Regions from separate parts of the Paenibacillus mobilis genome, predicted to be linked through region 2. Evidence: predicted binding sites of a transcription regulator. Region 2 holds the regulator's gene; the other holds the start of a gene.
What was found. The regulator LexA, encoded in region 2, represses DNA repair genes until DNA is damaged. The targets are predictions, from matches to a motif close to CGAACATATGTTCG.

Region 1 (7,331 bases), 410 kb from region 2:
GCAAAACGATCAAGCAGGCGCTGATGCAGTACGGCGAGATGATCCCGGAAATTTTGCCGCAGGAGCTCGTGAACAAATACGGCCTGATGGCCCGCAGCCGCGCCATTCAGCGCATCCACCAGCCGGTGGACAATGAGGAAGGCCAGCAGGCGCGGCGGCGGATGGTTTATGAGGAGCTGTTTCTTTTTCAATTGAAGCTGCAGGTGTACCGGGCGATGAATCAACAGCGGCAGGACGGGGTGCAGCACACGGTCGATAATGCGACCATGCGCGAATTTGTGCGCAGCCTGCCCTTTGAGCTGACGGATGCGCAGAAGAAGGTAGAGCTGGAGATTCTGCAGGATATGCGCTCCCCATACTGCATGAATCGTCTGCTCCAGGGCGATGTGGGCTCCGGCAAAACCGTCGTGGCGGCTCTGGCGTTGTATGCGGCGGTCAAATCGGGGTACCAGGGCGCGCTGATGGTCCCGACGGAAATTCTCGCCGAGCAGCACGCCCGCTCGCTGACGAAATTGTTCGAGCCGTTTGGCATTACGGTGGGGCTGCTTACGGGGAGTATTACGGGGCGTAAAAGAAAAGACCTGCTGGCTTCGCTGCAGATGGGACTCACCGATATTGTGGTCGGCACCCATGCGCTGATTCAGGAGGATGTTTTTTTTCGGTCGCTGGGTCTCGTAGTTACGGACGAGCAGCACCGCTTCGGCGTGAACCAGCGCAGCATTTTGCGGCGCAAAGGCTATAATCCGGACGTGCTGACGATGACGGCGACGCCAATTCCCCGTACGCTGGCGATTACCGCTTTCGGGGATATCGATGTGTCCACCTTGTCCGAACGGCCGGCAGGACGGAAGCCGATTTCGACCTATTGGGTCAAGCACAGCATGATGGACCGGGTGCTTGGTTTCATCAACCGGGAGATCGGCCAGGGGCGGCAGGCTTATCTGATCTGCCCGCTGATCGAGGAGTCGGACAAGCTGGATGTGCAAAACGCCATCGACCTGTTCGTTTCGATGCAGCAGGCTTTTCCGGATTTTAAAGTGGGCCTGCTGCACGGGCGGATGACGCCGGTTGAGAAGGAAGAGGCGATGCGTCTCTTCTACGCGAACGAAACGCAGCTGCTGGTTTCGACGACCGTCGTGGAGGTCGGCGTAGACGTGCCGAACGCGACGCTGATGATCGTCATGGACGCCGACCGGTTCGGGCTGTCGCAGCTGCATCAGCTGCGCGGCCGGGTCGGCCGGGGGGAGCACGCGTCTTATTGCGTGCTCATCGCGGATCCGAAGTCGGAGGTAGGTCAGGAACGCATGCGCGTCATGACCGAAACGGACGACGGCTTCGAGGTGGCCAGACGGGACCTGGAGCTGCGCGGTCCCGGCGATTTCTTCGGCACGAAGCAGAGCGGCGTGCCGGAGTTCCGAATCGCGGACATGGTCAGCGATTTTGCGGTGCTGGAGGCGGCGAGGGACGACGCCGCCGCGCTGGTGCGCCAGCCGGCGTTCTGGACGTCGCCGGCTTATCAGCCGCTGCGGGAATACCTGCGGCGGGAGGAGATTTTGCAGGGCGAGTTGATCGACTAGCGGCCCGATGTTCGCGCGGCCGGTTTTGAGCGCTGCATTTTGTTGGCACTTGGGACAAGACTGCCGTCATATACTGGGAAAGACGACAGTTTTGACAGGAGGTGCCATGGCGTTTGGGCTATCAGCAGTTTGGAATCAGCCAGCAGCTTGTGCAGCGGGTGAAGCAGAAGATGAAAAATCCGGTTGTGAAGGACCGGATCAAGAAGCTTGTGGAGAATGTAAATAAAGCGGATCTGCAGGATCCTGCCAAGGTCCGCAGGCTTGTAAAAAGCGCTTCTGTTATACTTAACGAACGTTTGACCAGTGTGCAGGAAGAGCAAATGACACAATTTGTGCTTGCGCAGCGGATCGATCCGAAAAACACGTTCCATTTAATCAAGCTGTGGGGAATGTTCCGTTAAGCGGATCAGCTATTTGCCAAATAAAAATCCATTTTCATTTTGTACCTGCCGGGGCGGAGCTCCGGCGGTTTTTTTAGCAATAAAGGTGGATAAGCCCCGAGAAATCGGCGGCGACAGTGAACTTCACCGGCTCCAGAGCTCCCTTTACGCTTCGCTAAATTTGCATTTTGCAAAACATAGGTGTAGTTTGGGTAGAGAGAAAAAAGGGGGATAACCGTTATGATTCAACTGAAGACGCCGGAAAACATTGAACAGATGAAGCCGGCCAGCCAGATTGTGGCCGATTGCCACCGTGAAATTGCAAAGCTGATTGCGCCGGGGATTACAACCCTGGAAATTAACGATTTTGTGGCCCGTCATATTACCAAGCTTGGAGGCAAGCAATTTACGAAAGGTTATAACGGCTTTCCTGCCGAAACCTGCGCTTCGGTTAATGACGTCATTGCCCACGGTTTCCCGAACCGGACTCCGCTGAAGGAAGGCGATATCGTTAAAATGGACATCGTGGCGGAATGCGGAGGCTGGTTTGGCGACTCGGCCTGGTGTTACGCGGTCGGCCGCATCAGCGGGGAAGCCCAAAAATTAATGGACGTGACGAAGGAATGCCTCTACTTGGGCATCGAACAGGCGCTGCCGGGCAATCGTCTCGGCGACATTGGCCATGCGATTCAGTCCCATGCGGAAAGCCAGGGTTTCTCCGTGGTCCGGGATTTGCTGGCCCATGGCATCGGCCGCTCTCTGCACGAGGATCCAAGCTTTGAGCATATAGGCCATCCCGGTAGAGGGCTGCTCCTTAAAGAAGGTATGGTCCTGACGATTGAGCCTATGATCAACGAAGGCACGTTCCGGATTACGATCGACGAGGATGAATGGACGGCGCGGACGGCGGACGGCCGTTTGTCGGCGCAATATGAGCATACGGTAGCGATTACCGCGGACGGTCCGCTGATCTTGACGGCCCAGTAATCCGTCTGATGCAGCAGCTTTTAAACGCTTCAAACCCAAAAGAGCCCAGGACGCCGGTCCGGGCTCTTTTTCGACTCTAAGCAAGGCCTGTTATAAGTATCCGTGAAAGCCGGGAGGCTTCACGGGTGACATCAGGACTTGTAAAGCAGCATGACCTCGCAGGGTCACGCTGCGTCAAACATCAGTCTGTTAGATAAAGAATGTGCGGGAAATGATGACGAGAAGAATGAACAATACCAAAATTACGCCTGTGGAAGTCCAAAGTCCGCCAACTGGTCCATAACCTGCGCCTGCTACTTCACCCATGTAAAATTCCTCCTAAATTGTTTTTTATTTTGATTTTGTTGCAGTCCGGCCCAGCCGGACGGATTTACAGCTTAGTAAACAAACCCAAAGCTGCGAGTGATGATAACGAGGAGAATGAACAGAACGAGGATTGCTCCTGTGGAAGTCCAAAGTCCGCCGCCTACCGGACCACAGCCTGCATCATATCCCATGGTTGTTTCCTCCTTTTAAGGAATTGTTACTTTCGGAATCATTGTATGAACGGGAAGGGCATTCGTTATAGACGTTTACCCAGACGAAGCGCCCAAATCTGCTTAAAGGGATAGGGAGAGGCTTGCGTTTATATTTATCCGGCCAGGAAACGGCTGGAATCCGCCCGCTTACTGGGTGAAATAACCATTGCATAACGAACATACATTCGGTATATAATGTTATACGAACGTATTTTCGGTTTGGATGGGGAGTGAGGGAGTGAGGGAGTGAAGACGGAACGTGTCATTATGCTGGCGGATGGGCAGTCCTTTTACGCTTCTATTGAGAAGGCATCCCGGCCGGATTTGAAAAATAAACCGGTAGCGGTCGGGGATCCTTCCCGCCCCTCCGGCATCATTCTGGCGGCCTGTCCAATCGCCAAAGCACGGGGCGTCACGACCGCCGAACGGGTGGGAGAGGCGCTGGCCAAATGTCCCGATCTGGTGGTGATCCGCCCGCGGATGCAAACGTATATCGCCGTCTCACTGTTGATTACGGAAATCTTTGAATCGTTTACGGACCAGGTCGAGCCTTATTCCATCGACGAGCAGTTTCTGGATGTGACCGGGTCCATCCCTTATTTTGGGCCTCCGGAGGAAATTGCCCGTCAAATCCAGACGCGAGTGCTGACCGGCGTCTGGACCCGGTGCGGCATCGGTACCAGCAAGATTTTAGCCAAGATGGCGACGGACAATTTTGCGAAAAAGAAAACGGAAGGCATATTTAAGCTGGATGCCGACAACATCGAATCCGATCTATGGTCCCTGCCCGTCCAGCAAATGTTTATGACGGCGTCCCGGATGACCCGGCATTTTAAACGGATGGGCTTACATAAGATTGGAGACATTGCCCGGCTGGAGCTTCCGGATTTCAAACGGCGCATGCGGCAGGAAATGGGCAGGCAAAGCGATATTCAGGCTGAATATTATTGGCAGACGGCCCGGGGCATCGATCCGAGTCCGGTGGTGACCGGGATCCGCAGCAAGCTGAAATCGGTCAGCCACGGCAAGGCGCTCCGAAGCAGCCTGTATGGCAGGCTGGAGGATATCGAGGTGGTGCTTCTTGAGCTTGTGGTGGAAGTCTGCCGCCGCTGCAGGAGAGGGGGTTACATCGGCCGGATAGTTACGGTGGGGGCCGCCGAGACCGACGGAAAGCGTTCATCCTCCTTCAGCCGCCAGGTCACCCTTCAGGAGCCGACCTCGCTTACCCACGAGGTGGCGGCTGCGGCCAGACGGATTTTCGAGCAATACTGGAAGGGGATGCCCGTAAGCTGTCTGCAGGTTTCGCTGACCGGGCTGATGGATGATGATCTTGTACAGCTTACGCTTTTTGATGACCGCATGAGAACCTACAGACTTGAACAAGCGTCCGACCGGATTAAGGACCGGTACGGCAGCGATGCGATCGTAAGAGCTTCATCCCTGCTGGAATCCGGGGTTGCCAGAGAAAGAGCCGGACAGATTGGAGGCCACTACAAATGAGTAAATTGGACGGGAACGAGCGGTGGAAATCCAAAATGCTGCTTACCGAACACCAGGAGCAGTATGAGCAGCGGCACGAGGCGAAAGTGCCCGTGGCCCGCCCGACGGCGGAGGAGATGATCATGATCCGCGATTATATTTTGCTTCCTTATATGCTCAGCATGGTGGAGAAAAGCCTTGACGATATCGAGCGCCGCTCCAATTTGCTGAAACCTCTATATTTAACAGCGGGCAAAGTCGTACGGGGCAAAATCAGCGAAGATTTGTACCGTTTGCGCCGGGAGTTGTCCAAGCGGAACATTCGGGTCATTCGCGATGAACAGGAGGAAATGGTCGTCTATCACCGTTTTACATGCCGGGGGTACGAGGAGCGGTTCGGCATGGTGCGCGATGTGGTACGCTCCGAGATCAGCGTTCGTTTATCCCGATATCTCAAGGAAATTGCCGAGTGTTTGGCTTAAGCGAATGAAGGCTCCTTGAACGGGGAAAAAGATAAGGCTTCCGTTTAAAAGCGACGGGCGGATGTGGAGCCGGCCTGCAGCAGAAAGGAGAGGGGAGAAAAAAGCTGCCTCTCCTTCTTTTGCTTTAATATATACATAGACTAACGCTTTAGGGCAGAAAAGTTAACGCTGACTTTGAAAAAAATACAAATTTTCCGGCTTTTTTAGGAGATATACACCTATTTCATGTTCGAATATGTTCCAACTATGGGTCTTCTCATGTAATATATAGGAGTAGCTGGGAAGAACGGTCGCCTGGGCCGCAGTTTACATACCATTTAGGAAGGAAGTCTTGAACAATGCGTGTAGGAATTCCGAAGGAAATCAAAAATAATGAAAACCGTGTGGCCATTACCCCGTCGGGGGTGGATACGCTTGTTCGCGCCGGTCATGAAGTCTGGATCGAAACCTCCGCGGGCGCAGGCAGCGGGTTTACGGATGAAGAGTATCTGGGCAAAGGCGCCCATGTGGCGGGTTCGGCGGCAGAGGTTTGGTCCCATGCCGAAATGATCATGAAGGTAAAGGAGCCTATGCCGGCGGAATACGGATTTTTCCGTGAAGGTTTGATTTTGTTTACCTACCTCCACCTTGCTCCGGAGCCGGAACTGACGCGTGCCCTGGCGGAAAGCGGCGTGCATGCGGTGGCCTATGAAACGGTTCAGCTTGAAGACGGCTCGCTGCCGCTGCTTACCCCGATGAGCGAGGTAGCCGGACGGATGGCGGTGCAAATCGGAGCGCAATTCCTGGAGAAACCTTACGGCGGCAAAGGGATTTTGCTTGGCGGCGTGCCCGGGGTGGCTCCGGCAGAGGTTGTGATCGTTGGCGGCGGCGTGGTAGGGACCAATGCGGCCAAAATCGCGCTGGGCATGGGAGCCCGGGTAACCCTGTTGGATCTTAACGCGAGCCGCCTGCGCTACCTGGATGAAATTTTCGGCGGGCGCCTGACCACGGTTATGTCCAGTCCCTACAACCTTGAGCAGGCCGTAGCGAAAGCCGATCTCGTTATCGGGGCCGTGTTGATTCCGGGAGCGAGGGCGCCGAAACTCGTCAAGGAATATATGGTACAGCAAATGAGCGAAGGTTCGGTAATCGTCGACGTGGCTATTGACCAGGGCGGTTCGGTGGAAACGATCGACCGTGTAACGACCCATGCTGATCCGACTTACACCAAACATGGCGTGATCCACTACGCCGTGGCGAATATGCCTGGAGCGGTCGCACGTACGTCCACGCTGGCGCTGACCAGCGTCACGATGCCTTATGCTTTGCAGATCGCCAACCTTGGCCTGGCGGCGAGCATGGAGAAAAACCACGCTTTGGCGAAAGGCGTCAACGTTTTGGCAGGAAAAGTAACCAATGAAGCCGTGGCGCTCAGCCTGGGATACGAATACAAGCCGGTTAGCGAAGTTCTGGACGCTCTGAAAGCTTAAAAAGGCTTTTTCTCACCCGTTTATCCGATATTTCTTTGAAATGTCACGGGTTTGATGGCAGATTTTGTGACATTTTAATGGGCCAAATATTATACTGTATAGAGAAGAAAACTAGGGTAACGGATGACAACAGGAGGATGGCGGATGAGAAAAGGAACAAGAAGAGTAGCCGTGGTAGGGGCGGGCATGGTTGGCGCCGGATGCGCTTATTCCATGATTAACCAGTCGATTTGCGACGAGATCATGATTATTGACCGGACCTACGACAAAGCGGTGGCGCAGGCGCTGGATTTATCGCATTGCATGGAGTTTACCTCCACCCGTACCAAAGTTTATGCGGGTACGCTGGAGGATTGTGCGGATATGGACGTGATTATTTTAACGGCGGGCCGGAATCCGAAGGGCATGCAGTCTCGGCTCGTTTTGCTGGAAGATGCCA
Region 2 (7,331 bases):
AAAAGTGCTTTTGACGGATATTACCTACATGAGATACGGCAACGGACAGCAGGCATAGACGGGGCAACAAACCAAATATCAGCACATGTACTTTCAACTTCTCTGGGGCTTCAAATTGTGGAGAAAACATGGGAAGAACTACTTAGCAACATGGACTACACCATTCATCCAGAAGCTATTCTGCATTCTGATCAAGGTATGCATTACACCCATCCTGTCTTTCAAAACTTGGTGAAGAAAGCTGGGTTTAAGCAATCTATGTCTAGGAAAGGGAATTGCTGGGATAACGCCCCCATGGAATCCTTCTTTGGTCACATGAAGGATGAATTGGAATACGAGGACTGTCAAACTATTCAAGAACTACGACAGAGAGTTAACGAGTATATTCTCCAGTACAATACAGAGCGCTACCAATGGGGATTAAAAAAGATGACTCCTGATGAATACAGAAGTCATCTGCTTATAGTCTAAGACCTTTTTATTACGTGTCCATAACTCGGGTTACAGTTCAGGGCCTCGGGGGTTTTTTCTTTTTTGAGAAAATCAGCCATGTGGAGTTGGTCCTGCCGGAAATGCCTAATGAGCATAGGCCCCGGCTTATACGATATGAATGTGTAGAATCCGCTGATAGGATTAGCCGATATAAGCATAAAGCAAGACCTTTCCTGAAAAACGACCATGAAGAGCCGCAGGGAACTTATCCTGTTTACTTTTCATGGTTATTTTTATGATCAATCTGCGGCTCATAGCAGGAGGAGTGGAGGAGCTAATTGGGCCTATTTTACATTGAATAAGGAACATATATTCGCATATAATGAAAACAAACAAATGTTCGCTAAATTGGAGGGTTGTAAATGCCGGAAAAATATAAGGGCTCGATTGTTGAAATCATTTACATGAATCGGAAAGGCGAAATCACCCAGCGCAGCATCGAGGTTTATCTGATTCAAAACGGACTTGTCAAAGCAAAATGTTTGAAGACGGGGCAGATCCGATCGTTTAAAATCGAAAATATCCTTGCGGTTGATCCGAAATCCGTCCAATTCCATGGATCAGCAGGGTCAGCCGGCTTTCATGAAAATGGTCATCCAATTCCAAGTCGAATATAAATAGAAAATCCATAAGAGCGAGCGTTTGGAACGCCGATTCTTATGGATTTTTTTATGGCGGCCCATGTAAAAATCAATTATGATAATGATAATTATTATCATTTAATGTATAATAGGTTCATCTTATTCATTGAATTATAAATCATCATTCTATAAACATAAATCCATGTTGGGGGAGACATACATAATGGCGGAAGCTTCACTTGAATTATTTGATGTGACCATCATCGGCGGCGGACCGGCCGGGATGTATTCGGCATTTTACAGCGGCATGCGGGATATGAAAACCAAACTGATTGAAGCGAATGACCAATTGGGTGGCCGGCTGCTTATTTATCCGGAGAAAATGATTTGGGATGTCGGCGGCGTCGGCCCCATTTTATGCGCGGATTTAACGGCTCAATTGATTAAGCAGGCGAATACGTTTGAACCGACGTTCGTTTTTAACGAGCAGGTGACCGATTTCAGCCGGCAGGAAGACGGCACGATTCTACTTACGACCGCTTCAGGCCAAAAACATTGGACCAAAACGGTGATCATGGCCATCGGCTACGGAATTCGGAAGCTGGCTAAACTGGAAATTGAAGGTGCGGACCGGTATGAAGTTAGCAATCTTCACTATACCGTGCAGGAGCTTGAAGAATTCCGCGGAAAAAACGTTCTGATTTCAGGCGGCGGGGATTCCGCTGTGGATTGGGCCAACGAATTATGCCCGATTGCTGAGCAGGTCACTGTCGTGCACCGTCGCGACGAGTTTGGCGGACATGAACGAAATGTATTAAAAATGAAGCAGTCCTCTGCCGCGATCAAAACGCCTTATGTCGTAGATAGGCTGCACAGCGGAAGCGGCGAACACATTGAACAGGTGACCATCACCCATGTGGAAACGGGGTCGACGGAGCTGCTTGATGTTGACGCAGTGATCGTCAGCCACGGGATGCGAACGGATTTCGGTCCTGTAAGGGATTGGGGCTTTAACTTGGGGCAGTGGTGGATCGATGTGAACGGAAAGCTGGAGACCAATATTCCGGGGATTTTTGCGGCAGGGGATTTCGTGAATTACGAGAGCAAGGTTCGCCTGATTGCAGGCACATTTACCGATGCGGTGTTGGCCGTGAACAGCGCCAAGCTGTACATCGATCCTAGTGCGGAGCGTGTAGCTTACGTTTCGTCCCATAACAGCCGTTTCAAAGAGAAAAACCGCGCGCTTGGTGTTGCGGTAGAAGAAGATTAAGCCAATTTTGACGGAAAAATAAATAACCCCAGGGGACCCGCTGGTTCCTTGGGGTTGTTGTTTTATTTGGAATGTCCCCGCGCAAAACGCCCGACGATTTCCGTCGATTGGACAACGTTCATAAAGGCATAGGGATCCGTGGTCACCACCGCTTTTCGTACGGCCGCAAGCTCATATCTGGTGGTCACGGTCATCAAGGTGGAGTTGCCCACCTGGCTGTAACCGCCTTGGGAATCCATGCAAGTGATGCCGTGGTGCAGCTTCCGCAATTCGGCAAGCATGCGGTCTCTTTCCTTTGTAATGATAAAGCAGGTCACTTTGATATGGCCTACGTGAATGGTATCCACGACCTTCCCTTTAACGAAAGTGGAAAGCAGAGAATAAAGCGCAAGGTCCCAGGTTTTATAGAAGCCGAGGGCAATAAAAACAAGTCCGTTCAAAACAAACAAAATGTTGCCGATAGGAAGATCGTATTTCCGCGTAATAATTGAACCTACAATGTCGAATCCGCCGGTGGAGCCTCCCACCCTTAAGGAAAATCCGATGCCGATCGCCGAGATAATCCCGCCGGCTACCGCGCCAAGCGTAGGGTCATGAGTCACGCCCACTACGGGGATCACGGCCATAAACCAGGTCGTCGCTACAACGGAAATCAGGCTTAAAACGATATAACGCCGGCCAACGGCTTTCCAGCCCCATATAATCAAGGGAAGATTTAGCACGAAATAAACGATGGAAATGTTCCAGCCCGTTAAATAGCCGATAATCGATGCAAGACCCGAAATGCCTCCTGATAACAGCTGATGCGGAATCAAAAAGAGGTTCAGGCCGGCAGCGACAAGAAAAGCAGAGAAGATAATGATGGCTATCTCTTGTGCGGGTCTAAGCGTTGCGGATTTTTTCTTAATGAATTCGGAAGACTGCTGCAGGTTCAATTTGTTTCAATCCTTTATAAAGTTTTTAAAAGAATCGAGCGATAAAAATAAATTATCGATTCAATTATCTTTTTTATCAATATAGCATACAATAAAAAAAATCACTATCCATGATCGTGTGTGTGCGGCCGATCTAAAACCCGGCTTAACGAGGTTTCCATGGGAATATCAAATGTAAAAAGGCAGCTATCCTTTCAAAGGGAAAGGAGCTGCCTTTATATTATTTACCAGTAAATGAACTTCATACGAAAAAATAAATGGCGAGCCTTTAATGGAAATCCCGGAACAGTCCGATCACTTTGCCCAAAATGGTTACGTGTTTCAAACGAAGCGGTTCAAAGGCTGGATTCTCAGGCTGCAAACGGATGTGGTCTCTTTCTTTATAAAAAGTTTTGACCGTAGCTTCGTCCTCTTCCGTCATAGCCACCACGATATCGCCGTTTTCAGCGGTTTGCTGCTGACGGACGATCACATAGTCTCCGTTGTGAATTCCGGCTTCGATCATGCTTTCGCCGACAACGGCAAGCATAAATACTTCCTTATCTCCGACATAATGGTTGGGAAGCGGGAAATAATCCTCGATATTCTCGGTTGCGGTGATCGGAACGCCGGCCGTAACTTTGCCCACAACCGGAATTCTTGCCACAGTATGGGCAAACATATTGGAATTCTCCGACTCTTCCTGGCCCAGCAGTTCAATCGCCCGCGGTTTTGTCGGGTCTCTGCGAATCAGACCTTTCTTCTCCAAACGGTCCAGATGACCATGTACTGTCGAACTGGAGGCCAGTCCCACAGCTTCGCCAATTTCCCGAACAGAAGGAGGATAACCTTTCATTCGAACTTCACTGCGTATAAATTCCAAGATCGCCTGCTGGCGGCTGGAAACCTTCGACATTTGTTATCAACCCCATCTTAGTAACGTTTGGAAAAATTATAACATAGAACCTCCGTTCGCACAAACAGGAGTTCTAACCTTTTTCTATAGAAGGCTGCAAATTAGGAAATAGGGCGGCGAAACGCAGGGGAACAATTGTTCTAAAAAACTATTGAACAAAACAAACGTTCGTGTTATATTGATTTCAGACAAAACAGAACAAACGTTTGGGAGTGATTTTAAATGTTAAAGTACAGTACTTATAAAAGTATCCATACAACCCCGTCGCCAGTGATGTCCACAGCTTCGGTGCGATTCTTACATAAATCCCCAATGTCTTCCGGTACCCGCAAACCTTTTATCCGCACCTTCGTAGTGATAGCCGTGCTGCTTCTTTCTTTTACCGGTTTTATCAGCGCTTTTGCGGCTTCGGTTTCCCCGGGAGAGGAGCCGGTGTATGAATCCGTTGTGGTGATGCAGGGAGATACGTTGTGGAATATCGCGTTGGCTCATAAACCATCCGGCATGGATACCCGTAAATATGTCGGTTTGTTATCCTCATTAAACCATTTGCATGACAGCGGCATTCAAGCCGGAGATATTTTAAATCTTCCTAATATAGATTGATTATAGATTGAATATGGATTGAAATTTTTTCGAACCTTTCTTCCTTAAGAATGGCAGAGCTTGCAGGGGGCTTACAGCGCCTTGACAAGCTCTTTTTGACGTGTCAAAGTAAATAGTAATGCCTTTAATGAAGGAGGACTTTATGGACATCGATAGCCTGGTACAGCGGATCAACGAATTGGCCCGCAAACACAAAGCGGAAGGATTAACGGAAGCAGAAAAGCTCGAACGCGCAGAGCTGCGTGAAATATATCTTGGCAATATCCGCAAAAACTTCCGTCAACAGCTTGAATCCATTGAGATTGTTGACGAAAAATAGCCGGCTCTCCGGCAACCATGTCTAGGGAGGATGCAAGGGAATGTCAAGATCGTTTGAACGGAAAGTAGAGAAAAACCGTCAGAAATTCAACATTAATCAGCAGAAGAAAGGGGTTAAACCCGGCGGAACTTTAGGCAGCAAAGGCGAAGGCGTAACGTTCAGAGGGCGTAACGTGCTTCTGCCGCTGCTGTTTGTTGTGCTTGGCGCTATGTATGCGGTTATGGGTTTTATTGGCGGGACCGAAAACATAAATACGCTTTACATTATTACGGTAGCTTTGTATTTTGTGCTGGGTATTGTGATTTTCTTAAGAAAACCTTATCTGCGGATCTACAAAAACAAGCTGTTTACTTCCAAATTTAATCGGGACCGCAGTCTGGATGCAGGTTCGATCGCCAAAATCAAATGGAGCGGCAAAACGATCACGATCGTAGCCAAAACGAAAGAGCCGAACTGGACGTTTTCAGGCAGCCGCAATTTTTATGACACCGAACAAGTCGGTGCGGCTTTGCAGGAATTTGCGGCTACTCATGGGGTAGAGTTCGAGAAAAAATAAGCTGGACATTAGACGGAAACCGGGGGGAACGGGGAATGGCTGAAGTGAAAGCAGTTTGTTTTGACCTTGATGATACGCTGCTATGGGATGAACGCAGCGTAGAGGAAACGTTTAAAGAGGTTTGCCGGAAAGCGGAGGAAATCACCGGAGTAGATGCTGCAAGACTGGAGGAAGCGGTGCGCAGGGAAGCCAGAGCGCTTTATGAATCCTACGAAACCTTTCCTTTCACCAAGCTGATTGGGATTAATCCGTTTGAAGGTTTGTGGGCGAAATTTGACGGCGGAGATCAGCCTGAATTCCGCAAACTTCAGGAGCTGGTTCCGGCTTACCGGAAAAATTCCTGGTACAATGCACTCCGGGCCTGCGGTGTGGATAATGCTGAATTGGCCGCAGAGCTTGGCGAAATGTTTGCCTCGGAACGGCGAACCAGGCCTTATACTTATGAAGAAACGTTTCTGGTCTTAAACGAACTGAAAGGCAAGGTAAAACTGCTTTTGCTCACCAACGGCTGCCCTTCCCTCCAGCAGGAAAAACTCGATGGCGTGCCTGAACTGGTTCCTTATTTTGATGAAGTAATCATTTCCGGAAGCTTCGGTCGGGGGAAACCGGACGTTGCGATTTTTGAACATGCTTTGAAGCTGCTTGGCACGTCGCCTGAGGAAACGGTCATGGTGGGCGACAAGCTTACGACTGATATCAAAGGGGCGCTTGCGGCCGGTATTCCTTCCGTTTGGATCAACCGCGACGGAAAAACAAGAACCGACGAAATCGTGCCGGACTATGAAATCCGTCATCTTTCCGAGCTGTTGGAGCTGGTAAACGGCAAACCTTCTATTTAATAAACCTGAATAAATGATAGCCGTCTTGGGTCTTTGCCGACTGCAGGCGGCTTTTGTATTTTTAATGAACGGGATAAACATGGAATTTTCTTTCCTTACAAAGGGGCTTCTGCTAAACTAAAGATTAATGTCTGAAAGGAGGTTATTGGAATTGAATAAACCCAGTCTTGATGCGCGATTAAAAGAGAAAATATTAATTCTTGACGGTGCCATGGGAACCATGATCCAGCAGGAAAACCTGACTCCGGAAGATTTCGGAGGCGAGCAGCTTGACGGCTGCAACGAAATGCTGGTACTGACTAGACCTGACGTCATCACCCGGATTCATGAACAATACCTCGAAGCGGGAGCGGATCTCATAGAGACCAATACGTTCGGCGCGACTTCTGTCGTATTGGCCGAATATGATATACCGGAGAAAGCCAGGGAAATCAATCTGGCAGCGGCAAAGCTGGCCGTTGAAGCGGCTGAGAAATACAGTACGGGGCAGCAGCCCCGTTATGTGGCGGGTGCGCTTGGACCTACCACTAAAACGCTTTCCGTCACCGGAGGCGTAACCTTCGGCGAGCTGGTGGAAAGCTATGAAGAACAAGCCGTAGCACTGATCGAAGCGGGCGTCGACGCTCTGCTGCTGGAGACTTCGCAAGACACGCTGAACGTCAAGGCCGGAAGCATCGGCATTAGACAAGCTTTTTCAAAGACGGGAACCAAGCTGCCGATCATGATTTCCGGAACGATCGAGCCGATGGGCACGACGCTTGCCGGACAAAACATCGAATCGTTTTACGTCTCACTGGAGCACCTGCAGCCGATTTCCGTAGGTTTGAACTGTGCGACA

Region 1: a site for LexA is predicted at 3,637-3,650, ahead of AC3ZPD_RS05805 (DNA polymerase IV). Genes of this name have one in related genera too.

What each region holds. Positions count from the first base shown of each region.
Region 1 covers NZ_JBZCMS010000002.1:554,174-561,504, reverse strand. Annotated here, with positions in the region: gene recG (ATP-dependent DNA helicase RecG) at 1-1,577, shown strand, start outside; gene AC3ZPD_RS05825 (stage VI sporulation protein F) at 1,691-1,978, shown strand; gene map (type I methionyl aminopeptidase) at 2,198-2,944, shown strand; gene AC3ZPD_RS05815 (sporulation protein YjcZ) at 3,134-3,250, opposite strand; gene AC3ZPD_RS05810 (YjcZ family sporulation protein) at 3,322-3,441, opposite strand; gene AC3ZPD_RS05805 (DNA polymerase IV) at 3,709-4,962, shown strand; gene AC3ZPD_RS05800 (YhjD family protein) at 4,959-5,423, shown strand; gene ald (alanine dehydrogenase) at 5,762-6,892, shown strand; gene AC3ZPD_RS05790 (L-lactate dehydrogenase) at 7,037-7,331, shown strand, end outside.
Region 2 covers NZ_JBZCMS010000002.1:141,238-148,568, reverse strand. Annotated here, with positions in the region: gene AC3ZPD_RS03835 (IS3 family transposase) at 1-58, shown strand, start outside; gene AC3ZPD_RS03830 (transposase) at 34-471, shown strand; gene AC3ZPD_RS03825 (hypothetical protein) at 855-1,109, shown strand; gene AC3ZPD_RS03820 (NAD(P)/FAD-dependent oxidoreductase) at 1,297-2,343, shown strand; gene AC3ZPD_RS03815 (YitT family protein) at 2,406-3,278, opposite strand; gene lexA (transcriptional repressor LexA) at 3,547-4,173, opposite strand; gene AC3ZPD_RS03805 (LysM peptidoglycan-binding domain-containing protein) at 4,396-4,779, shown strand; gene AC3ZPD_RS03800 (DUF896 domain-containing protein) at 4,922-5,098, shown strand; gene AC3ZPD_RS03795 (hypothetical protein) at 5,139-5,654, shown strand; gene AC3ZPD_RS03790 (HAD family hydrolase) at 5,690-6,493, shown strand; gene metH (methionine synthase) at 6,645-7,331, shown strand, end outside.